Regions from separate parts of the Companilactobacillus sp. FL22-1 genome, predicted to be linked through region 1. Evidence: predicted binding sites of a transcription regulator. Region 1 holds the regulator's gene; each other region holds the start of a gene.
What was found. The regulator Rex, encoded in region 1, represses fermentation and respiration genes when NADH is low (regulators of the CRP and FNR family bind a similar motif). The targets are predictions, from matches to a motif close to TTGTGAANTANTTCACAA.
Positions count from the first base shown of each region.

Region 2: a site for Rex is predicted at 2,353-2,370, ahead of ACG72T_RS10065 (TrmB family transcriptional regulator). Genes of this name have one in related genera too.
Region 3: a site for Rex is predicted at 3,824-3,841, ahead of adhE (bifunctional acetaldehyde-CoA/alcohol dehydrogenase). Genes of this name have one in related genera too.
Region 4: a site for Rex is predicted at 2,650-2,667, ahead of ACG72T_RS01705 (alanine dehydrogenase). Genes of this name have one in related genera too.

Region 1 covers NZ_JBINJY010000009.1:67,207-73,212, forward strand. Annotated here, with positions in the region: gene ACG72T_RS08790 (metal-sulfur cluster assembly factor) at 1-294, shown strand, start outside; gene ACG72T_RS08795 (DUF368 domain-containing protein) at 348-1,202, opposite strand; gene ACG72T_RS08800 (ABC-F family ATP-binding cassette domain-containing protein) at 1,308-3,230, opposite strand; gene ACG72T_RS08805 (redox-sensing transcriptional repressor Rex) at 3,367-4,017, shown strand; gene manA (mannose-6-phosphate isomerase, class I) at 4,039-5,007, shown strand; gene ACG72T_RS08815 (cation:dicarboxylate symporter family transporter) at 5,256-6,006, shown strand, end outside.
Region 2 covers NZ_JBINJY010000011.1:66,411-72,416, reverse strand. Annotated here, with positions in the region: gene ACG72T_RS10075 (ornithine cyclodeaminase family protein) at 1-574, opposite strand, end outside; gene ACG72T_RS10070 (sulfite exporter TauE/SafE family protein) at 571-1,455, opposite strand; gene ACG72T_RS10065 (TrmB family transcriptional regulator) at 1,467-2,279, opposite strand; gene ACG72T_RS10060 (acetate/propionate family kinase) at 2,519-3,703, opposite strand; gene ACG72T_RS10055 (ECF transporter S component) at 3,785-4,387, opposite strand; gene proC (pyrroline-5-carboxylate reductase) at 4,552-5,319, opposite strand; gene ACG72T_RS10045 (DUF975 family protein) at 5,449-6,006, shown strand, end outside.
Region 3 covers NZ_JBINJY010000012.1:47,039-53,044, reverse strand. Annotated here, with positions in the region: gene ACG72T_RS10595 (class I SAM-dependent methyltransferase) at 1-523, shown strand, start outside; gene ACG72T_RS10590 (acetate/propionate family kinase) at 533-1,729, shown strand; gene ACG72T_RS10585 (oleate hydratase) at 1,907-3,583, shown strand; gene adhE (bifunctional acetaldehyde-CoA/alcohol dehydrogenase) at 3,870-6,006, shown strand, end outside.
Region 4 covers NZ_JBINJY010000002.1:47,420-53,425, reverse strand. Annotated here, with positions in the region: gene ACG72T_RS01720 (MerR family transcriptional regulator) at 1-49, shown strand, start outside; gene ACG72T_RS01715 (hypothetical protein) at 60-383, opposite strand; gene tdcB (bifunctional threonine ammonia-lyase/L-serine ammonia-lyase TdcB) at 466-1,491, opposite strand; gene ACG72T_RS01705 (alanine dehydrogenase) at 1,529-2,635, opposite strand; gene ACG72T_RS01700 (cysteine peptidase family C39 domain-containing protein) at 3,136-3,486, shown strand; gene ACG72T_RS01695 (hypothetical protein) at 3,455-3,925, shown strand; gene ACG72T_RS01690 (hypothetical protein) at 3,918-4,487, shown strand; gene thrS (threonine--tRNA ligase) at 4,743-6,006, opposite strand, start outside.

The sequences.
Region 1 (6,006 bases):
ATGGAAGCACTGGAAGATGTGATCGACCCGGAACTAGGAATTGACCTAGTTAATTTAGGGTTGATCTATGGTGTAAAAGTTGAAGGAAACAAGGCAACTGTAACCATGACCTTGACGACAATGGGTTGTCCCTTGAGTGACATGTTAGATGATGCGATCAAAGAGGCCAGTGAATCAGTCGATGGTATCGATAAGTGTGTAGTGGAACTAGTGTGGTATCCAGTCTGGGATATTTCAATGATGAGCCGGTATGCGAGAATCTCATTAGGAATACCGGGAAACTTAGGCAATTAAAAAAGCACTGCGTTTATTCGAAAACTCGAGTAAATACAGTGCTTTTGCTTTGATTAGCTTTTAGCCATATTTTCAAAACGGCTCATCAATAAACCTAAGATGATTCCAATCAAGAATAAAACTAGGCCAATGGTCCAATCGATCAACGAGGTATTTTGATAGGATATACCACCATTGATATAAGGATTAGGTACCAAAATTAAAATCGTACTAGCGATGACGATACCAAGGATAAAATGGTATACCCGTGAGTGATGATGGCGGATAATACTTTCCATAGCTTTGGAAAAGGTCAAAACGGTAATCGCTCCACCAATGGCGATTGGTAAAAAGACTCCCAAGTCAAAGTTCTTAAAGCCTTTTAACATTGGTCCATATAACCCAATAATCAGAAGAAGGTTGGAAGAACTTAATCCGGGCACTAATACTCCTAAAGCAATCAGAGCCCCAGCAACGATAAAACCGAAGAAATTGGCAGGAATTGTGCCTAAGATCTCACTAATGAAGAATAAGAATATTCCGCCACCAATCAGCATGGAGAAGAACCAAAGCAGATCGATTCGGTCTCGTTTAGTCCGTGAAGTTGATTCAATTACCAAGGTTGGCAAGGTTCCAAAGATGATCCCGGCAAAAGCCCAGAGAACAACCATTTGGTGATTCTCTAATAAATATTCTAAAGGATTTGATAATAGGCCGATACCGACGATTCCACCGATACCAATAGGAACGAAGTAGAGAAAATCTCGTCTGAAGTTGTCGCGGACATGAGCCATAAAGGTCAGCATCCGTTCATAAACTCCTAAAATTGCGGCTAAAGCGCCCCCAGAAACCCCCGGAAGAATGAATCCTAAAGCGATGATCACACCCTTAAAAAAGCGAATGATAAAGTTATCTCGTTTTGTTTTCATAGGTCCTCTTTATTAATATAATTTTATTCACAATATCAAATTAAAATTGTTATAGCAAATAAAAGTCATCGTTCAAAGAATTTATTTGTTGGTAATGATTGTAATTTATTCTTGATCTTTGAAATCTTCCAATTCAATCGACTTTTCAGTCCATTCTTCTTCAATCTGATCTTGTTTAGCCGAGACTTCATCCAACTCTTTTTGCAGATCAGCTAATTTACTGTACGAAGTGATATTTTCTTCTTTAGTCATTTCGGCCTGAATAGCTTTAGTTTTATCTTCTAGTTCAGTTAATTGTTGTTCCAAATCGTCAACTTGTCGACGCAACTTCCGTTCTTGTTTTTGTTGCTCTTTTGATTGTTGATACTCAATTTTTTTCTCACTAACGTTGTTGGAAGCTTGAGCTGTTTGAGTTGGAGCAGCTTGTTCAGTCGTTTTTTCCAGATAATAATCATAATCACCCAGATAAATTGTACTGCCGTGAGGGCTAATATCGACGATCCTGTTGGCTAAAGTGTTCAAGAGGTAACGATCATGTGAAACGAAGAGGACGGTGCCAGGGAAGCTCTTTAAGGCATCTTCAAGCACTTCCTTGCTATCAATATCTAAGTGGTTAGTTGGCTCATCCATAATCAAGAAATTATTGTTTTCCATCGACAACTTAGTGAGCGTCAAACGTGCTTTTTCACCACCAGATAGTCCCGCGACAGGTTTCAAGACATCGTCGCCACTGAATAGAAAGGCACCTAATTTATTGCGGATAACTTGTTCATCGAGACGTGGGTATTGATCCCAGATTTCGTGCAACACGTCTTTTTTAGGATCTAGGCCCTTCAAATTTTGATCGTAGTAACCGACTTGAACGTTGGCGCCGAATTGGCTAGTACCCTTGATTAAAGGTATCTTATTCAAAATTGATTTGAGAAAAGTTGACTTGCCGATTCCGTTAGGACCAATGATACCAACTCGTTCACCTTTTTTTACATCCAGATTGATTGGCTCAGACATGATCTGATCATCATAGCCAATGGCTGCATCTTTAACCAAAAGCACGTCATTACCACTTTCTTTATCGATATTGAATGAGAAGTGGACTGAGCCTTGGTCACTGCCAGGTTTTTCCAAAACATCCATATGTTCCAACTTTTTACGACGACTTTGAGCCATCTTAGTAGTTGATGCACGAACGATATTTTTTTGAATGTACTCTTCGGCCTTCTTGATTTCAGCCTGTTGCTCTTCATAATGTTTCCAAGCAATGTCTTGATTCTTTTTCTTTTCTTGCAGGTAGAAACTATAATTGCCGGAATAGTGAGTTGAGGAATGCTGATTGATCTCGACGATCTCATTGGCGACCTTATCTAAGAAGTACTGGTCATGAGAGACGATGACTAGAGCACCTCGATAGCCCTTTAAATAATTTTCTAGCCATTCAACCGTGTTGATATCCAAATGGTTGGTCGGTTCATCCAAGAGTAAGATATCGTGGTGTTCCAAGAGCATTTTAGCCATCGCTAAACGTGACCTTTCACCACCAGAAAGCGTCGAGACTTTATTTTGCCAAACTTCTTCCTCAAAACCGAAGCCCTTTAGGACACTGCGGATTTCTGATTGATAACCGTAACCATTTTCTTGGCGAAAAGTATTTTGTAGTTGATCATATTGTTTTAAGATATCTTCGTAATCATCAGCATTAGGATCAGCTAATTTTTCTTCAAGTGCGTGCATCCTTTTTTCTTGTTCTTTGAGGTAGTCAAATACCTTTTCCAATTCTAAGAAAATTTGATTATCGCTGTTCAGACCTGAATCCTGTGCTAAATAGCCAATATTGGTGTCTTTTTTCAACGCAATATTGCCGCTGTTATAACTTTCTTGATCTGAAATGATCTTCAGCAAAGTAGATTTTCCAACGCCGTTACGTCCAACTAAACCGATTCGGCTATTGTCTTGGATTTCAAAACTGACATTGGAAAAAAGTTTTTTGGTACCAAAATTTTTCGTAATGTTCTGTGCTTGTAATAAAATCAAAATATAACTCCTTTATGTCTTCACAATTTTATCATTAATTAATAATTTGTGCCTTTATAGGTTTAACGTATTGCGTTTTTTTGGATTTTTATTTACTATAAATGTTAGTGAAATGACACACATATGGTGGTAAATTATGACAAAAACAACAGTTCCAAACGCAACAATAAAGCGTTTACCAATTTATTATCGTTACTTTCAATTTCTCAAGGATGAAGGCACAAAAAAAATCTCCTCTGGCGAATTATCAGAAGGGGTCAAGATAGATAGTGCTACAATTAGACGTGACTTCTCATATCTAGGTGCACTTGGGAAACGTGGCTACGGTTACGATGTAAACGATTTAGTGGCTTTCTTTAAGAAGCTCTTGAATCAAGATAAACGAACCAACGTCGCATTAGTGGGAGTTGGTAATTTAGGTAACGCCTTACTAAATTATAACTTTTCTCGGACTAATAATGTGCGAATTGCGGCAGCTTTTGATATCAATAAGGAAATTGTCGGTACAGTTAAGAGTGGCGTACCAGTTTACTATATTAGCGAACTGAAAGAACAACTTAACTTGCAACAGATCGATGTCTGCATTTTGACAGTTTCATCTAACGCTGCCCAAACGACCGCTGATCAGTTAGCCGAGGCTGGCGTTCGCGGTATCTTAAACTTTACACCGGTTATTATCAATGTACCAAGTAGTATCCGCGTTCATTATGTCGATTTGGCAAATGAATTGCAGACGTTGATCTTCTTCTTAGACCGTGATAAGTCAATGACAGAAGAAACAAATTAAAATCCTTTGGGGGGAATTATAATGAGTGAACCATTATTCTTGAAACCTGTCTTCCACGAAAAAATCTGGGGTGGCAGAAAATTAGCAACTAAGTTTGGCTATGATATTCCTGATGGCACGATTGGTGAATGTTGGGCAATTTCTGGACATCCACATGGTAGATCACAAGTCGAAAATGGCGAATTTGCTGGACAATATGTTGATGACCTTTGGAAAAATCACAGCGAATTATTTGGTAATCCAGAAGGCAAAGTTTTTCCTTTGTTAACTAAGATCTTAGATGCTGAAGCCAGTCTTTCAGTTCAAGTTCATCCAGACAATGCCTATGCAGCTGAGCATGAACATGAATTAGGTAAGACAGAATGCTGGTATATCATCGATGCTGAGCCTAATTCATATTTGATCTATGGTCACAATGCTAAGAATAAAGCTGAACTTGACCAAATGATCGAATCAGGCGATTGGGATCATCTTTTGAGAAAAGTCCCAGTTAAGGCGGGCGAATTCTACTATGTACCAAGTGGAACGGTTCATGCCTTAAATAAGGGGATCATGGTCTTAGAAACCCAACAAAGCAGTGATACAACATATCGTTTGTATGACTATGATCGGGTTGATAAGACTACTGGAAAGAAACGTGATCTACATATCAAACAATCTGAGGATACTATTACCGTGCCTCATAAAGATCCTCAACTTGATATTGAATCCAAACAAGTCGGCCAAAACAAGTTCACAACCTTTGTTCAACCACCAATTTCACCATTCTTCTCAGTTTATCACTGGGAGATCAAAGAACCTGTTGAGCTTCACCATCAAATTGGCAAATACACTTTGATCTCAGTTCTAAATGGTACTGGTAAGATTACAGTTGATGGCCAAGATTATGATTTGAAGAAGGGTATCCACTTGATTGTTCCAGCCACAGTTGATGCTTGGACTTTGTCAGGTGACTTGGATATCATCGCTTCAGAATCTGGCGAAAAGTAAACTCAATTTTAAGAAAAAAACTAAAAATCGTTCATCAATACAGAATAGCGGAAAAATAAATCCGTATATTCTGTATTTTTTTAATGAAAATTTAAGCAAAAGTAGAACTATCTTGGTAAAGACTATTTATTTAGTTCGTACATTTTAATAAAATAAAAAAATATTTAATTTGGAACCGTTAACAATTCCCCATTCTTTAAAAAGTCATCTATAATTAAAATTAAGATTTCAAAAAAGGGGACTTAAAATTGCAGAAACAACGATTTTTTCGAGTCAGTTTAGGGTGGCAAATTATTATTGGCCTGATCTTGGGAATTGTCTTAGGACAAATTTTTTATCAAAATAAAGCCGCCATTCAAGTAATGCAGAACATTGGGACTATGTTTATCTCAATGATTCAAATGATTGTTTTGCCAATTGTTATCTCCTGTTTGACCGTGGGTATTGCCAATATGGGCGATATCAAAAAATTAGGTCGGATCGGTTTAAAGACTTTAGTTTATTTTGAGATTATGACAACATTAGCGATCATTATTGGTATTTTAGTTGCTAATGTTACGCATCCTGGTACATATATTGATATTCACAGCCTAAAAGGTTCGGATATTAGTCAATATGCTGCTACTGCCAAAACAGCTAAACATTCGGGAATTTGGTCGATTCTCATGAGTATTATCCCAACCAATATTTTTGCATCACTCGGTAAGGGTGACATGTTACCAATTATTTTCTTCTCAGTTCTGTTTGGATTAGGAACAGCTTCAATCGGCAAGCAAGGTCAAATTATCACCGATACGCTGAATGCCGTTGCCAATGTTATGTTTAAAGTTACTAACTGGGTAATGCGTTTAGCACCGATTGGTGTCTGTGCTTTGATTGGAGTTACAGTTGGAGAAATGGGCTTCAATTCTTTGAAACCTTTGGCACTTTTTATCGTGATAGCTTACGCAACGATGGCATTCTTTGTCTTTGTGATAATGGCTGCCGTAGGACACTTAT
Region 2 (6,006 bases), on a different contig from region 1:
TTATTTCGACAATGCTTTCAAATGTTGTTGTAAATTTCCCTGAAAACTTTTCTGTTGCTTCATCACAGAAAGACTCCGATCGCTTCTTATCAATATCAAAAACATAAACCCTTGTAAGATTTCTTACAGTTAACATTGCCTCTAGTTGTGACATTCCTTGACCGCCTGTACCTATCAGCAAGGCAGTTTTAGAATCCTCATTCGAAAGAAGCTCTGTTGCAAGACCTTGCACCGCTCCTGTTCTTAATTGAGTTAAATATGTTCCATCCAAAACAGCATTTACAATTCCAGTTGTTGCATCTAATACAATCATAGTTGCTGGAACACTTGGTAACTTCTTGCTAATATTTTCGGGATATACAGAAACAATTTTTTGACCTAAAGCTGGTTTATCACCACTAACATAACCAGGCATGTACAAACTTTGACCACTATGTTCAGCAATGTCAATGTTGGTTCGCAAAGGAATATTTGCTTTTCCCAATGAATATAAACTCAATGCTTCTTTATCTGCATCAATTGCGTCTCTCATTGTGAATACTTTCTTAATATCTGCTGCTGATAAATAAATCATTCTTTTACCTCCTCAACATTTTCCTTCTCATTTTTGTTCCCTAAATAAAGTGAAATTGCTGAGTATAATAAAACGGCTACAACAACCCACTGAATAATAGCCGTATTTAAACTCTTAACTAGAAAGACGGCAATTAGAACACCAATAATACCAAAAACAGAAAACATTGTAATTTTTCTTGAATAGTCATTTAATTTAATAAATTGCATACTACCAATAGATACTGAGAAAGTACAACCACCCATCATTATTGGGAAGGCAGCAACTGGATTCATCCCCATGGCATATACAGTTGCCATAGTTAATGCATATGATCCAATACCGATATTATTTAATGCTCCGAAAATAAACATCAGAACACCTGTCACAATGAGTTTCCAACCATATAACTCTGTTGCAGTTCCATTTGAAGGAATTAAACCAAACTTACCACCAAGAATTAAAGCAGTGGCTACCAGTAGACCCACTATAACAAAATTTCGAATAATTCTTTCAGAAAGCTTAACAACAAATCGAGGTCCAATATAAGCACCAATCACTTGGCAGATAATACAAACTAGTAATGTCTTAATACCAACAGATATGTTAGTAATATACGCTAAAGACATAACAAATACTGGAATAACACACTGTGTATTCAAGGTTCCTGGCAATTTTTTCATTGTAACCCATTTTGCTTTAGGATATAGAGCAGTGGAAATTGCAAAATCTGAAATTCCAAATGTTGAAAGAAAATAAATAAATATCTGTGAAATTGGTGTCCAAATATTATTGGCCGGTTCGGCTAAAACTTCACTTTTATGTTTCCATAAATCTTTACCAAGCATAAAAATATATGTAAAATTCACTACAATAATCGCACCTAATAGAAAATAGAGCATCTTGTTTTACCTCATTTTTCATCAAAATAGATATTGCGAACTCCTTCTAAATCTTTACCAAACACTTTTTTAGCTTCTGCATCCAAAAGTGACAACGTTCTTAAATTATAAGCATCATGTAATACATATTCCTGAGCTAAAAAAACCATTGAGCTATTTTTTGTCGTTACTACACCTGTATTAGTTGCCTTATTAGGTAGTTTCCCGTAAGTAACTTCATTTCCATCACTTACAATATTGATCCACCTGCCGCCATAATCCAAAGTTTTATCCGATTCAAAAAGATGCTTATAAAATCGATTAAATGGTAATGAATAACTATTGTGATTACTAAACAATATAACCACAAATTTATGTAACCGCTTTTCCGCATTTGACAATGCACTGATAATCTCAGGAGATAAGTCCTCTGAATAAATTTGGACAAATAATGATTTCTCAGCATTGTTTATTTGGTAAAGAACTTTTTCAAACACCTGCGCATATGAATCAATTAACCAAATTGACTCTGGTTTTGTGACAGTTCCTAAATCTTTTAATGAGACCTCGATATCATCTATATGTTCTTTACTATCATTCTTCAATTTACTAATTAATTCTTTCACAGGTAAAGACTTATAGAGTGGTGTTTCATCAGCAGATTTCAAAACTAAACCTTTATCCTCTAATGAAGATAACAAGTTATAAATTTTAGAACGTGGAATCCCTGATAATTTACTAATCTTATAACCTGTCGATGCGTCCATCTGTAACAGTGTTATATAGACCTTGGCTTCGTTATTTGTTATTCCAAAATTATTTAGTAAGTTAATTTCTCGATCCATTTTTGTACCTCTCAAGGATAGTAGCTACCATCTGTGACTACTATATAACCTCATATTAATTTTGTCTATTATTTTGTGATTTTTTTCTCTATATATTTCTCACAATATTTTAAATGTGCTTACTCCTATTTATGTTTTGGCCCATAAAATATCTATAAAAAAAACACCACCAAAATTATCCAGTAGTGTTTAAACCCAAATTTAAAATTAAATTTTTTAAAAATAAACTTTTAATCTAATTATTGTAAGGCTGCCACTTGGCGAACCATTGCTAATTCTTCATCAGTCGGAATCAATAATACTTTGATTGCTGAGTCAGGACCGCTAATCAAGCCTTCATTACCAGCTTCATTTAGCTCAGGGTCTAGCTTGATATTGAAGATTGATAATTCATCAATAATTTGTTGACGCAATTCTAAATTGTGCTCACCGATACCACCGGCAAAGACTAACGCATCAGCACCATGCAATTCGGTTAAATAGCTTCCAGCATACTTAACGATACGGTTGATAAAGATTTCGATTGCAAGTCTGGCCTGTGGATTCGTTTTTTCTTGAGCTTTTATCTCACGCATATCAGGTGAAATCCCTGAAACGCCTAACAATCCTGACTTTTGATTCAATAACATCATAATTTCATTAGGATCAGTTACTTTTAATTCCTGCATTAAATATGGAACTAAAGCTGGATCAAGATCTCCAGCCCGTGTTCCCATCGTCACGCCAGTCAATGGTGTAAAGCCCATTGAAGTATCAAAAGCCTTGCCATTCTTAACCGCTGCGAGTGAGGCTCCACTACCTAAATGCATAGTTACTAAATCCAATTGATTCTTATCTTTTTTCAACAGTTCAGAAGCTCTACCTGTGAGATAGCCATGAGAAATTCCATGCTCACCATAGCGCCGAATCTGATATTTCTGCGTAATTTCATAAGGCAAACTGTAGATAGCATTCTTTTCAGGTAAATCAGTGAAAAACTGACTGTCAAAAACGGCATACTGCTTTACGTTTGGCAAAGTCTTGGCCATCGTCTCAATTCCCTTAGCCTCCATTGGATTGTGCAAGGGAGCGAAATTACTTAGAGCCTTTATTTGTTTCAAAACTTCTGGCGTTACTTCTACCGCCGATTTGAAGACTTGTCCACCAGCTACCACACGATGTGCCACCGCTGTGATCTCATCTAAATCTTGGATTATTTCTAAACGTTGTAGCTCGTCAAATACCATCTGAGCCGCTTGTTCTTGGCCTAAATTATCGACCGTCGTTTGATACTTTTGATGATCGCCATACTTTATTGTAAAAATTGAACCTGGCATACTGATCCGTTCTACTAAACCGCTTGCCAAAACAGTCTCCGCAGGCATTTCAAACAACTGCCATTTTAACGAAGAACTTCCGGCATTGATGACTAATGTTTTTTGCATTGAAATCACACTCCTACATAATAGAATACCGAATTTTCTGAAAATATGCTGTTACTTTTACTTTATTTGCTATAAATCTACTTAATTGTCTAAAAATTTGTTAGATTTCAAAATAGCAGTTGAAATTGCCGGAGCTAAAATAATAGCAACGACCATTTCTGGTATTCCATTAGTACCAACGATTACGAGCAGAACTTTATTCAAAAGATCTGTTTGAGTGGCATAAGCTTGGGCCATCGCACTGGCATACATTACTCGCATCAGTCCCAAAACAAGGATGGTATTCGTCAAGGAACCTACGGCAGAGGCGACTGCCATTCCCAAAACCTTTTTGGTCGTATGCTTCTTAAACCACAAGTAAATTAATCCCGCTAATAGTCCCACCATAATTCGGGGTAAAACCGCGACGATTGGATTAGTGAAAACAGTTGTATCGATAATCGAAGTGGGACTGGTGAACGCACGAACCATCGTTCCAATACCCCAGACCAATCCTACGATTGCGCCATCCCTTGGTCCTAAAACGATTGCCGCTACAATAACTGTAATATGAATGATAGTTATGTTGATGAAACCGGTTGGGATAAAACCTAAAAATGGCACCATTGACTGGACAAAAATTATGGCAATCAAAATGCCCAAAATTGCCGTCTTATAAGCGTTTCGCTTTTGCAAAATACACATACCCCACGTTTTTGAATTTTCCTTAATTTTAACCGATTTTCTAATCGTGGACAAAAATAACCACAAATTAACTATGACTATTTTTTATAGCAGTTATAACGGAAAAAGGAATTTGGGACAGAGCTGATTTATTTTTTGATCATGCAATGTAAGGTTGTAGCATTTTATTCATTTTCGGCCGCATCAACTGCTTTGATTACAGCGTTTCTAAAGCCGTATTCTTCGAGTGCTGCGACACCACGAATAGTTGAACCACCTGGAGAAGTAACTTCATCCTTCAAAGCTGAGACATTGAGATCGGATTGTTTAGCTAACTTACTAGCACCGATAGCCATACCGATTGCAGCTTCATAGGCTAATTTTCGATTCAAGCCATGCTTTACACCCGCATCACTCAAAGCTTCAATGAAGACATCTAAAAATGCAGGTGAACAACCAGCAACTGTGCCCAAAATACCAAGTTGATCTTCCGGAACTTCAACTAATTGTCCCGTATAACCAAGTACCGAAGCAACTTTCTTCTTGTCGTCGTCAGTAAAATCGTCTGAATAAGTAATTCCTGTAAATCCAGCCCCTACTTTCACAGGAGTATTAGGAATTGCATGGGCAACTTTTACTGCGCCTAAAACTTGTTTCAAATGAGTTACTGACGCACTGCCTGTGAAGGCCACCACCAATTTATTTTCAGCAATTTCCTTTAGTTCTCTTAAGACACTATCCAAAGCGTCTGCACCGACTGCGATAAAGATAATATCCGTATCTGCTAGTTGTTTGACCTTCTTGACCATTTGAAAGCCCAATTGGTCATACAACAGTTCTGTTCGATTAGAACGACCACCTTTAACAATAATTTCGTCAGCGTTATAGCCATTCTTTACTAGACCCGTTATAACGGCTCCACCAATACTACCGGCACCAATAAATCCAATCATGAGATCCTCTCCTTTAATACAGGTTATTAATCAGATTATATAATAATTCAATTATAATTTAAAAAAATCTATATCTATCTTAAATTCATTACGGTATCCTAAATGTAAAATATCAAAGAGGAGGTTGTCATGAAAACATATAAAACTAGAGCTGAATTGAAATTTGAAGTCAAAAATCTGCTAAAAGGCCATTGGAAACAGGCTATCCTGCTTTATTTGATCCCACTGATCATCTACTTAGGAAACATGTACTCTTCCCGTTCCCAAGTACGGACTAACTTTTTCAACGGTAGTAATTATTTCTTTGAAACTGTTACAGACTCGGTCATAAAGCCAGGTATCATCGGCTTCATCGTGACATTAGTATTCTTAATAATTAACCTTTCAGCTAATTTCAGATCGTTAGATTGGCTAGAAGATCCACAACTTACATTTGATCCTCTGAAAAGTAATTTCACTTATTTCAGAAATCCTGACTGGTGGAAATTAACATTACTCTACATATTGATCAGTATTTTTACTTTCCTCTGGAGTTTATTACTTATTATACCGGGAATCGTTAAAGGCTTAGCTTACTCACAGACTTACTTTGTTTACAAAGACTTCAATGATCGCGGCTTGGCAGATAATTATTCTCTAACCGACTACATCAATAAGAGTCAGGAACTAATGATTGGTAACAAATGG
Region 3 (6,006 bases), on a different contig from region 1:
CGGTTTAGCTAAGTCGTTTAGTGAAGTAATGAATCTCAACTTAGATGCTTATCATCAAGATAGCGTTGCTGATTGGGATATTACGGATATTGATATGGCCATTGCTGACTTACCAGTTGGTTATTACCCTATTGACGAAAACGCAGCTAAGTTTCAAACTAAGGCTGATAAAGGTCACTCTTATGCACACCATTTATTAATTGAACAAACGATGAATAATTTAAACGATGGCGGAATCGGGATATTCATTGTACCTTCACAAATTTTCCAAACTGATCAAGCAAAGAAACTTTCTGAATGGATGGTTTCAAGTGTTTACTTGCAAGCGGTACTTGATTTACCTGCAACGCTTTTTGCTTCCAAAGAGGCTCAAAAGGCAATCGTGGTTTTACAAAAGCACGGTGCTGGTGCTAAGCAAGTCGGAAATGTTTTGATGGGAACAATACCAGATGCCAACAATCCAAAATTATTTGAGGGATTTAAAGACCAGTTACAAGACTGGGCGAAAAATTTTGAAGGTTAGGTGAGATTTATGTCAAAAATCATGGCCGTTAATTCTGGTAGCTCTACTCTGAAGTGGAAACTATATACAGTGCCTGAGGAAAAAGTTATTGCTAAAGGTATGGTTGATCGTTTGGGTCTGTCTGACTCGGTTTTTGAGGTCGAGTTTAATGGCAAAAAGATCAGTGAAATGGGCGATATTGCCAATCACACAACTGCAGTCAATAAAATGCTTGAAAAATTAATTGATTTGAAAATAATCAATAGTTACGATGAAATTACTGGTGTCGGCCACCGAGTTGTTGCTGGTGGCAGTATTTTCAAAGACTCTGCAGTCGTCACACCTCGAGTTGTTCAACAGATCAAGAATCTGTCTGAATTTGCGCCACTCCATAATCCAGGACAAGCAGCCGGAATTGAAGCATTTGAAAAAATCTTGCCTGATGTGCCTCAAGTGGCTGTCTTTGACACATCGTTCCATCAAACTATGGACCCAGTTAATTATTTGTACAGTATCCCTTACGAATATTACGAAAAGTACGGCGTCCGTAAATTTGGGGCACACGGTACAAGTCACCGTTATGTTTCCCAAGCCGCTGCTGATTATTTACAAAAGCCAGTTAATGATTTAAAGATCATTTCTTGTCATTTAGGAAGTGGAGCTTCGATTGATGCAATCGCTGACGGCAAGTCTGTCGACACGTCGATGGGCTTCACTCCACTAGCAGGTATTACAATGAGCACCCGTTCAGGTGATATTGATCCATCATTAGTCGCTTACTTAATGCAAAAGAAGAAGATTACTGATCCTGATGAAATGATAAAGATTCTTAACACTAAATCTGGCTTATTGGGAATTTCTGGTGTTTCTCCAGATATGAGAGATCTACTAGCTACAAGGTCTGAAAATGATCGCTCGGATTTGGCAATTAAGATTTATATCAATCGTATCGTTAAATACATTGGTTCCTACATTGCATTGCTTGGTGGGACAGATGTCTTAATTTTCACCGCTGGTACGGGAACGAACAACGCCGAAATCCGCGCTGATATAGCCAATAGTTTTAACTATATGGGTATAAAAATTGATAAAGATAAAAATGAAAATGGCACTGGAACACGTGTAATCAGTACAGATGATTCAACCGTCACGGTGATGGTTGTTCCAACTGATGAAGAGTTAATGATTGTTCGCGATGTCGTTCGACTAACTAAATTGAGTAATTAATCATCAAGGAATCGAAACAAATTTAATTTGTTTTGATTCCTTTTTTTTTCCCAAAAACTAGATTGAAATTTTTAAGTAAAACGTTTATGAAAGCCTTTACTTTTTTGATATAACTGCTATATTTAGGGTGTATAGACGAGAAAGCAGATAGAAGAATTTGAATGGAGGTAAATTATTATGACAAGAAAAGCCTACATGATTGGTACTGGTATTGGTAATCTAGCGGCCGGTATTTATTTAATTCGTGATGGTGGCTTTACCGGAAATCAAATTACGATGATGGGACTAGAAACACACGGAGCTAACGATGGTGCACCTGTTAAAGACTATGAAACAGAGTACAGCAACGAAGCTTTGAGCAATAGTAAAGGATTTTTGGCTAAAGGTGGACGTATGTTGAATGAAGAGACATATGAGAACCTTTGGGATCTTTTACGTTCGGTACCATCCTTGGATCATCCAGGACAAACAGTAACAGACGATATTTTGAATTTTGATCATGCACATCCAACACATGATGTGGGACGTTTGATGGATGATGACGGACCTCGTAATAAACCTAACAAAGACAACTACAGACATATGCAATTTACGAACAAAGAACGTTATTTGTTAAGTAAATTGATGTTGACGCCAGAAAAAGACGAAGAGACTTTGAACAACATCAGTATTGCTGAATGGTTCGAAAGTACACCACACTTCTTCACAACTAATTTCTGGTACATGTGGCAAACAACTTTTGCCTTCAAACGTGCTAGTTCAGCTATGGAATTACGTCGTTACATGAATCGAATGATTTTGGAATTCAGCCGTATCAATACTTTGGAAGGTGTCACAAGAACACCTTATAACCAATATGAAAGTATTATTTTGCCAATGCGCAAGTACTTGGAAGATCGTGGCGTAACCTTTATCAATAACCGTAAAGTTACTGATTTGGAATTCAAGGACACACCACTCCAAGATGACATTATCGTTACTGGTATCAAGTATGAAGAAGTTGATAACGACAACAAAGAGGGACATATTGACATTGCCGAAAATGACCTAGTCTTTGATACTAATGGTTCAATTACTGACAGTTCATCAATCGGTGATTTCAATACCCCAGTGAAAGAGAATATGGAGTACGCACCTAGTGCAATGCTTTGGAAGAAAGCAGCCGAGAAGTTCTATTCACTTGGTAATCCAGACAAGTTCTTCAATGACCGGACTCAAAGTGAGTGGATGAGTTTCACCGTTACAACGAATAATCATTATTTAGTTAACGAAATTGCTCGGATTACTCAACAAGAACCAGGTAATGCCTTGAATACTTGGATTCACAGTACACCATTGATGTCGATCGTGGTACACCATCAACCACACTTTAAGGCTCAAAAACCTAACGAATCAGTCTTCTGGGGCTACTTCATGTATCCAAGAAGAAATGGTGACTATGTTCAAAAGCCAATCATTGAAATGACTGGTAAAGAAATGCTGGAAGAATTCCTTGGTCAATTGGCAGCGGTTGATCCAAGTAAAGATAACATTGCTAACCATAAAGAAGAAATCATGGACAGCATTGTCAATGTAATTCCAGTTCACATGCCATATGCCAGTGCTTTGTTCAATCAAAGAGCTGTCGGCGATCGTCCTGATGTCGTTCCAGAACACAGTAAGAATTTGGCCTTCATCAGTCAGTTCTGTGAACAACCATTCGATATGGTCTTTACTGAACAGTATTCATTCCGTGCTGCTCAAAGAGCTGTCTACACATTGCTCAACATTCCGCTTTCAGAAATGACACCAATGCATCATTATGAAAAAGATCCAAAAGTCATGGCTCGTGCAACTAAGACCATGTTTAGATAAAAAAATATTTCACAAGCGGAGCTGAATCAACTTTCAGTTCCGCTTTTTTGTGAAAGAACAATGCTTGAAATCAGCCACTTTGTGAAGAAACATTCACAATAAAATGGCTGATTTTTTTGATGTGAAAAATGTATTCCAATCAAAATAGCTGATTGGGTGTTGATATATCAACGTGGATACGTTTTCATTGATTATTTGAAATAAAACGCTTGAACAAAGATTACACAGTGATAAGATAAAACGTGAATTAGTTAACAAATATAGTTTCAATCTTGGAGGTAATCAGATGTTGAAAGGTTCCAAAGATACAAAAGTTGATGAAAAAGAAGCTGTAAAACCTGTGATCGATGCCATGGTTTCTAAAGCTCAAAAAGCTTTAAAAGTTATGGATAGTTTTACTCAAGAACAAGTTGATCATATCGTTCATCAAATGGCGATTGCTGGATTAAATGCCAGCTTTGAATTAGCCAAGTTGGCTTATGAAGAAACAGGCCGTGGGCTAGTTGAAGATAAAGTTATTAAGAATATGTATGCGACAGAAGAGATCTGGCATTCAATTAAGCGTGATAAGACGGTTGGTATCATTGAAAATGATAAAGAACACCGTTTGATCAAAGTCGCTGAACCATTGGGTGTTTTAGCTGGCGTTACGCCTGTAACCAATCCAACTTCAACAGCAATGTTCAAGTCATTGATTGCTTTGAAAACACGTAATCCCATCATCTTTGGTTTCCACCCCCAAGCTCAAAAATGTTCTGTTGCGGCCGCAAAGGTCATGTTAAAAGCCGCTATTGATGCTGGTGCTCCTGAAGGAGTGATCCAATGGATCGAAAAACCAAGTATCGAAGCAACTTCATACTTGATGAATAACGACGGAGTCGCTAGTGTCTTGGCCACCGGTGGTCCTGGTATGGTTAAGGCTGCTTATTCAACTGGGAAGCCTGCTTTAGGTGTTGGTCCTGGTAATGGCCCTGCATATATTGAAAAGACCGCTAATATCAAGCGTGCGGTTAATGATATTATGATTTCGAAGACTTTTGATAACGGAATGGTTTGTGCTTCGGAAAACAGTGCTATTGTTGATGCAGATATTTATGCTGAAGTTAAATCATTATTTGAGAAGAATAAAGTGTTCTTCCTCAAGAAAGCTGATTACAAGAAATTGGCTGAAGCAATGTTTAGACCCGAAGGTGGAGTCAAAGGTCCTATCGCTGGTCAATCAGCGTTGAATATTGCCAAACTTGCTGGTATCAAGGTTCCAGCTGATACGAAAGTACTCGGAGTAGAATTAAGCAAGGTGGGTCCTGATGAGCCACTTTCTGCAGAAAAGCTTTCACCAGTTTTGTCTGTTTATAAGGTTGCAGGTCACAAAGAGGGATTCCAAAAAGCCGATGAGCTTTTGCACTTCGGTGGCTTAGGTCACACCGTTGGAATTCATACGATGGATGAAGATTTAGCAACTGAATTTGGTATTAAGATGAAAGCTAGTCGTGTACTAGTTAATACTCCTGCTACCATCGGTGGTATCGGTAATCTTTATAACGAAATGATCCCTTCATTGACACTTGGTACTGGTTCATGGGGTAAGAATTCTATTTCTCATAACGTATCTTCATTTGATTTGCTTAACATTAAGACAATAGCAAAACGGAGAAATAATATGCAATGGATCAAACAACCAAGAGTTTATTATGAAAAGACTTCTGTCCGTTACTTAGAGGATCTTGAAGGAATGCAACGTGCCTTTATCGTCTGTGACCCTGTGATGGTTCAACTAGGTTATGTGGATACGATTACTGACGAGTTGAAGCGCAGCAAAGTTAACGTTGAATATTCAATGTTCTCAGACGTTGATAATATTGTGACAACGGATGTCGTAAAACGTGGCGTTACCCAAATGAATTTGTTCAAGCCTGATACGATCATTGCTTTAGGTGGAAGCACGACCATGGCAACTGCCAAAGATATGTGGTTGTTCTATGAGCATCCAGATGTTGATCTCTTCGGTGCAAAACAAGGCTTCATTGATATTAGAAAACGGACTTATAAGTTCCCTAAGCCTGAAAAAGCACAATTTGTTGCTATTCCAACAACCTTTGGCACTGGTGATCAAGTGACACCATTTAGTTCAATTATCGATACAAAGACCGGAACTAAATATCCAATTGCTGACTATGCTTTGACTCCTGATGTAGCGATCATTGATTCTCAATTTGTCGAGACGATGCCTCAAGATATCATGGCTGAATCAGGGATGGACGTATTGACCAATGCCGTTGAATCATACGTAGCTAATATGGCCTCAGATTATACTCGACCATCAGCACTTCAAGCAGTCAAATTAGTTTTTGACAACTTAGAAAAAGCTATCAGTGGCGACAAGGATGCTCAAGCTGAAATGCACAATGCTTCAACCTTAGCTG
Region 4 (6,006 bases), on a different contig from region 1:
CGTTAAGCACGAAAAAAGAGATCTCAATTTAAGAGATCCCTTCATATGATAGAAGATATTTATAAAATAGCTGAAAGATGATCGGCGATAAATTGTCTTTGCAGACGCTTCCCCTCAACACTCTTGAGTGGAACGTCTTTTTTTATTTGTTGATAAATAGCTTCGATCTCCTGGGGAACTTTTTGATGCTGTGTTTGGTAACATTTGACCAAACCATGCGACAATTTTGCCACGACTTCAAAATAAACTTTATCATCGTTGTTGCCCATCAAGGATCTTGCACAATCACCAATCAATTCTTTTAGCTCCAAATTCTGCTTGATTGCCTGGTTCTTATAAGCTAAGCCCAGACTTTGAATCAAGTTATTGCTTTTTGCATCCATGATTATCATGCCTTCTTTGAGTACACATTCAATCATCCCTATTATAGACGCTTCCAAGCTTTTTGGTCAAAAATCTTCTTGATCAGCCGATACCCCCATCTGCCTTAACTGGTTTGAAGAAATGATCAATGATGTTAGAAACTCGACTCAAGTCAACGTTGCCTCCAGATACCATTGCGACAATCTTTTTGTTCTTCAACCAACGTTGGTCGATCTTGCGCGATTCCAAAGCTGCTACTGGCAATGCTCCTGCCCCTTCGGCTACCACTTTGGTTCTTTGCAACAAGTCTTTCATGGCTTGAGCAATCTCCGATTCATTGACCAAGACGATCTCATCGACTAACTGACTAACGATTGGGAAAGTAATATCTCCAGGAACTGCAACATCCGTACCATCAGCTAAAGTAAAGTCATCGTGATGTTTGGTAATGTGACCGGCTTCAACAGAAGCATACATTCCGTGAACGTTCTCTGATTGAACTCCAACGATATGAATATTAGGATTAAATGATTTCAAAGCGATGGCGATTCCCGAAATCAGTCCGCCGCCACCAACAGGTACGATCACGGTATCCACATCCCAAATATCATCCAGAATCTCCAAACCAATCGTTCCTTGACCAGCGATAACATATTTATCGTTGAAAGGATCGACAATTGTCTTGCCTTCCTTTTGAGCCCGCAGCTTCATCCATTCGTGAGCGTCGTCAAAAGTTGCCCCATGAATATCAACTTCTGCGCCATATCCACGAGTAGCATCACGTTTAGCTTGAGGTGCTTCATTGGGCATAACTACAGTGGTGTCGATTCCCAATAGATGTCCTGTCAAGGCTACTCCTTGGGCGTGATTACCTGCTGAAGCGGTGATAACGCCACGTTGACGTTCTTCTGGAGTTAAGTGATTAATTTTGTTGTTAGCACCTCTAAATTTGAATGAACCTGTCAGTTGCATATTTTCTAATTTCAGAAAAACATCCCCGCCAACGACATTTCTACTCAAAAACATTGATTGTACTAGTGGCGTTTTCCGAGCATATTTACCGACGATACTTTTAGCCTCTTCGATATCTTGGATATTGACAATGCTATCGATACTACTTTTAATCATTATTAATACCTCCCCGCCTTAGTAAATCTTAAGAGATCTACTTAACTTTTAAATCTGTAAATGGCAATTCCAATGAATCAGCAAGACCTTGATTGGTTATCTGTCCTTGATAAAGATTGACTCCAGAGGCCAATGCGTCGTCAGTTCTAATCGCTTCATCAATGCCTTTTGCCGCAATTTCCAAAAGATAACTGATATTGCCCTTTGCTAAAGCCATCGTTGCTGTCCGAGGAACTGCACCAGGTTGATTTGGAACTGCATAGTGAATAATTCCGTCTTTTACAAAGATTGGATCATCAATCGTAGTTGGATGATCGATTGTTTCCACGGTTCCGCCTTGATCGATTGCGACATCAACGATCACACTACCTGGTCTCATCGACTTAACCATATATTCCTTGACCAACTTAGGTGGTCTCGATCCTGGAATCAAAATCGTAGAAATAAAGATATCGGCATCTTTAATCTCACGAGCCAAGTTTTCTTCATTTGACTTCACAGCTCTGAACTTTTGACCGGCAAATTTATCTTCCAAGAATTTGAGACGGTTATCTTTTAATTCAATAATAACTACTGAAGCTCCCATTCCTAAAGCCAGTTCAGCAGCATTGACGGCAGCATTACCACCACCAAAAATAACTACTCGGCCAGCATCGATACCCAGAATTCCCGGTAGTAAGATTCCTTCTCCTTGATGTTGAGCTTCCAAATAGTAAGCTCCCATGATAACGGAACGACGGCCCGCAATCGCACTCATTGGTGCTAGTAATTCCAATTTGCCGTCTTTAACAATCGTCTCGCCACCAATGGCCGTTGTTTTGGCCTTCATCATCGCTTCAACAGTTGGTTTCGAAGAAGCTAAGTGCTGAAAGCCCCAAATGATTTGTCCTGGTTTAAAATATTGATACTCTTCAGCATCTGGCTCTTTGACTTTAATGATCAATTCAGCCTTCCAGCCATCTTGATGACTAACCAATTTACCGCCAGCAGCAACATACTCTTCATTTGTAAAGCCAGCACCGACTCCAGCGTCTTTTTCAACGAGGACTTCATTACCAGCATCTACCATCTTACGGACATTCTCTGGAGTTGCTGCGACACGTCCTTCTCCTTCTTTTTGTTCCTTAATTACAGCAATTTGCATTTTTAAGCACTCCTTTGTGAAGACTATAACTATCTGATTACAGCTAAATGGTAACGCTTACATATATGCTTGACAAGCGACTTAAGCCTTTCACAATCTTCAATAATTTGTAGAACCAGACCTGGCAAGCGACTTCATTGAAAAAGTTTTTTTAATTTCACAATTATCATTTTTCAAAAATAATCAGATCTCAAATATTGTTATATGATATTTAAACATCTGTTCATCAAGTGTGAACAAAGCTGATATATCAATCTTCTCAAACTAAAAATCTTTATATCTTTTCACAGGTGCTTTTCTTAGTTTAGTTTTATTTTGATTTTTGATACTTTTTATAAGAATAATTTGATTCAAAAAAATCCCAGTGAAGCGACCTTTTTCGTCAAGTGATTTTATAAGAAAATATACATCATTGATATATTTGACATAATAGACTAACAGGAATAGATTTAATGTGAAAGTATAAACAAAGTGAAGGGGGGGACTTTAATGCAACTTACATATTCTCATGTTCTACAACAAGGAAAAAGGATTGTGGATGTGCTGCAATATGTACATTGTTAAAATCACAAGGATTTAAAGTAAATACTTCAAAGTTTAATAGTTTATATTATGATGGTTTTGTTGGAATTAACGTTAAACGAATGTGTGAAATTCTAAAAGGTTTTAATATTAATACCACTTTGTTTAAAGTTAATAGTTTTAGCCAAAAAAGCAATTTATCAGTTTTAGGATTTCCATGTATTGCCTTATTGAAAAATAATGATGGATCAAATCATTATGTGCAGAGATGGAATGGACGTATTATCACCTTCATTTTTGATAAAAATTTGCTTAAATGGAATATCTAAGAATAATGGTGAATATCAACTGGGATTGATTGAAAATGTTATAAAGCTTTTTATTAAAATAGGACAATTCAAATCCGCTGATCGATATATTACGATGTTGCATGACGAATATCCAGAATGTATGGATGATATTTATTTCACGTATTTAATAAAAATTCAAAAAATAAAGATTCAAGTAAGGAATACTTTAGTAGAAATTCTACAGAATCGAAAGAAAACGGAAAACACTACAACCCAATTTAGTTTGATAAATGATAAAGGTTTGCATATTGATGCATTAATAGAAAATTTGCTGTTTATGAATGAGAAATACATGTCCGCATGCAAATTTGATAAATACCTAAATAAATATAACTACCCAAACTATTTTGATTCAAGTGCTTCTCAGTTTATGAATTATATTAATATGAAATTAAAGGATGATGGTAATAATGACTAGAAAATTTGGTAGAAAAATTAACTACATTCCGTTGTTAATATCACTAGTTATTGGAGTATGTATTGGCATGGTTTGTTATTTGATTTCAAGAGATCTTTTGATAGGATTTATCTTTGGGCTATTAAGTATTATAATTACTTCCAGTATTATCTCTTTGAATATCCAAAAGTATTTTGACTACTGGGAGATTTCCAAGAATGGTATTCAATATTGCGATTACAATAGTCTAAAAAAAAGAATACTGGCCATATTTTTCCCTGATTTCATTAAAACTATTTCAATTAATATTAATGATATAAGTTCAATTTCTCTTGAAGTCAATAAAGGTCTTTCTGATCCAAAAGGAATAGGCCCTGATGGTGCTATAGCTGCGAGTTATTATGTTGTTGGATCAGCACTGAATGAATTTACTGACAAGTACTTTTTCGATATTATTCTTACTAATGGTCAAAGGATTTATCTATCGGCATTTGATGATATCTATGATATCGATAAAACAATCTCGGATATTACCAATATTAGTGGAAGAAAAATAAGTATAAAGAATAACATGCATCTTTGATGATGTTTTTAATGAAGTACTCTAAATTCGTATAGACTTATTGCTTAGAGGCATCATTCAAATTCCTTTCATTGTGAAGCTGTAGAGGGTAGAACATCTAAAGGACAGAGTGATGTCTTTTTTGATGTTCTAAAATAACTATATTAATAAATGGTATACAAAAATAGAGTTGATGGCAAAGTGCCTATCAACTCTATTTATCGTACAGCCTTTAATGATCAATTCACTGGGAATCTTTGTTAATTTACTCTTTGTTTACTTATCTGTAACATCTTTACGACTGTAGTTAGCAATGTCTGCAACAACACTGTCAACGAACATCTTAGCGTTTTCTGATTCAGAATCATCTTCACCATATTTTCTAACAGAAACTGTGGCGTCTTTAGCTTCTTCATCACCGACAACGACTGTGTATGGAATCTTCATTGTTTGTGAGTCACGGATCTTATAACCCATCTTTTCATCACGGTCATCGACTTCGGCACGGATATTCTTAGCACGTAATCTAGCAAGAATGTCATTAGCATATTCTGCATGCAATTCTTGGTTAACAGGAATGATACGTACTTGTGTTGGAGCTAACCATGTTGGGAAAGCACCCTTGTACATTTCAATTAGGTAAGCGATAAATCTTTCCATTGTTGAAACGATACCACGGTGAATCATAACTGGTCTGTGATCTTGACCATCGGCACCAACATATGTTAATTGGAACTTCTCTGGTTGCATAAAGTCTAATTGGATAGTTGACAATGTTTCGTCATTTCCAAGAGCAGTCTTTGTTTGAACATCAAGCTTTGGACCATAGAATGCAGCTTCACCTTCGGCTTCGTAGTACTTGAGACCTAGATCATCCATCGCAGCTTTCAACATTGATTGTGATTCGTTCCACATTTCATCGTCATCGAAATACTTTTCAGTATTAGCTGGGTCACGATAACTGAGACGGAATGAGTAATCGGTAATATCGAAGTCTTTATAAACTTCAACCATCAATTGCAAAGTACGCTTGAATTCTTCTTGGATTTGGTCAAGTGCAACGAAAGTGTGACCATCGTTTAGAGTCATTTCACGAACACGTTGTAGTCCACTTAATGCACCTGATTTTTCATATCTGTGCATCATACCAAGTTCAGCGATACGTAGAGGTAGGTCTCTGTATGAACGGTTGTGATGTTTGTAAATTTGAATATGTGAAGGACAATTCATTGGACGCAGTTCAAGCATTTCGCCGTCACCCATGTCCATTGGTGGGAACATGTCTTCACGGTAGTGTGCCCAGTGACCTGAAGTCTTATAGGCATTCAAGTTCATCAAGATTGGTGTGTAAACGTGTTGATAACCCCAAGCAACTTCCTTATCGATGATATATCTTTCGATCACACGACGAATTGTTGCACCATTTGGCATCCAATATGGAAGACCTGCACCAACTTCAGGATCAACGAAGAACAAGTCAAGGTCACGGCCAATTGTTCTGTGATCACGTTCTTTGATTTCTGCACGGCGCTTCAAGTCA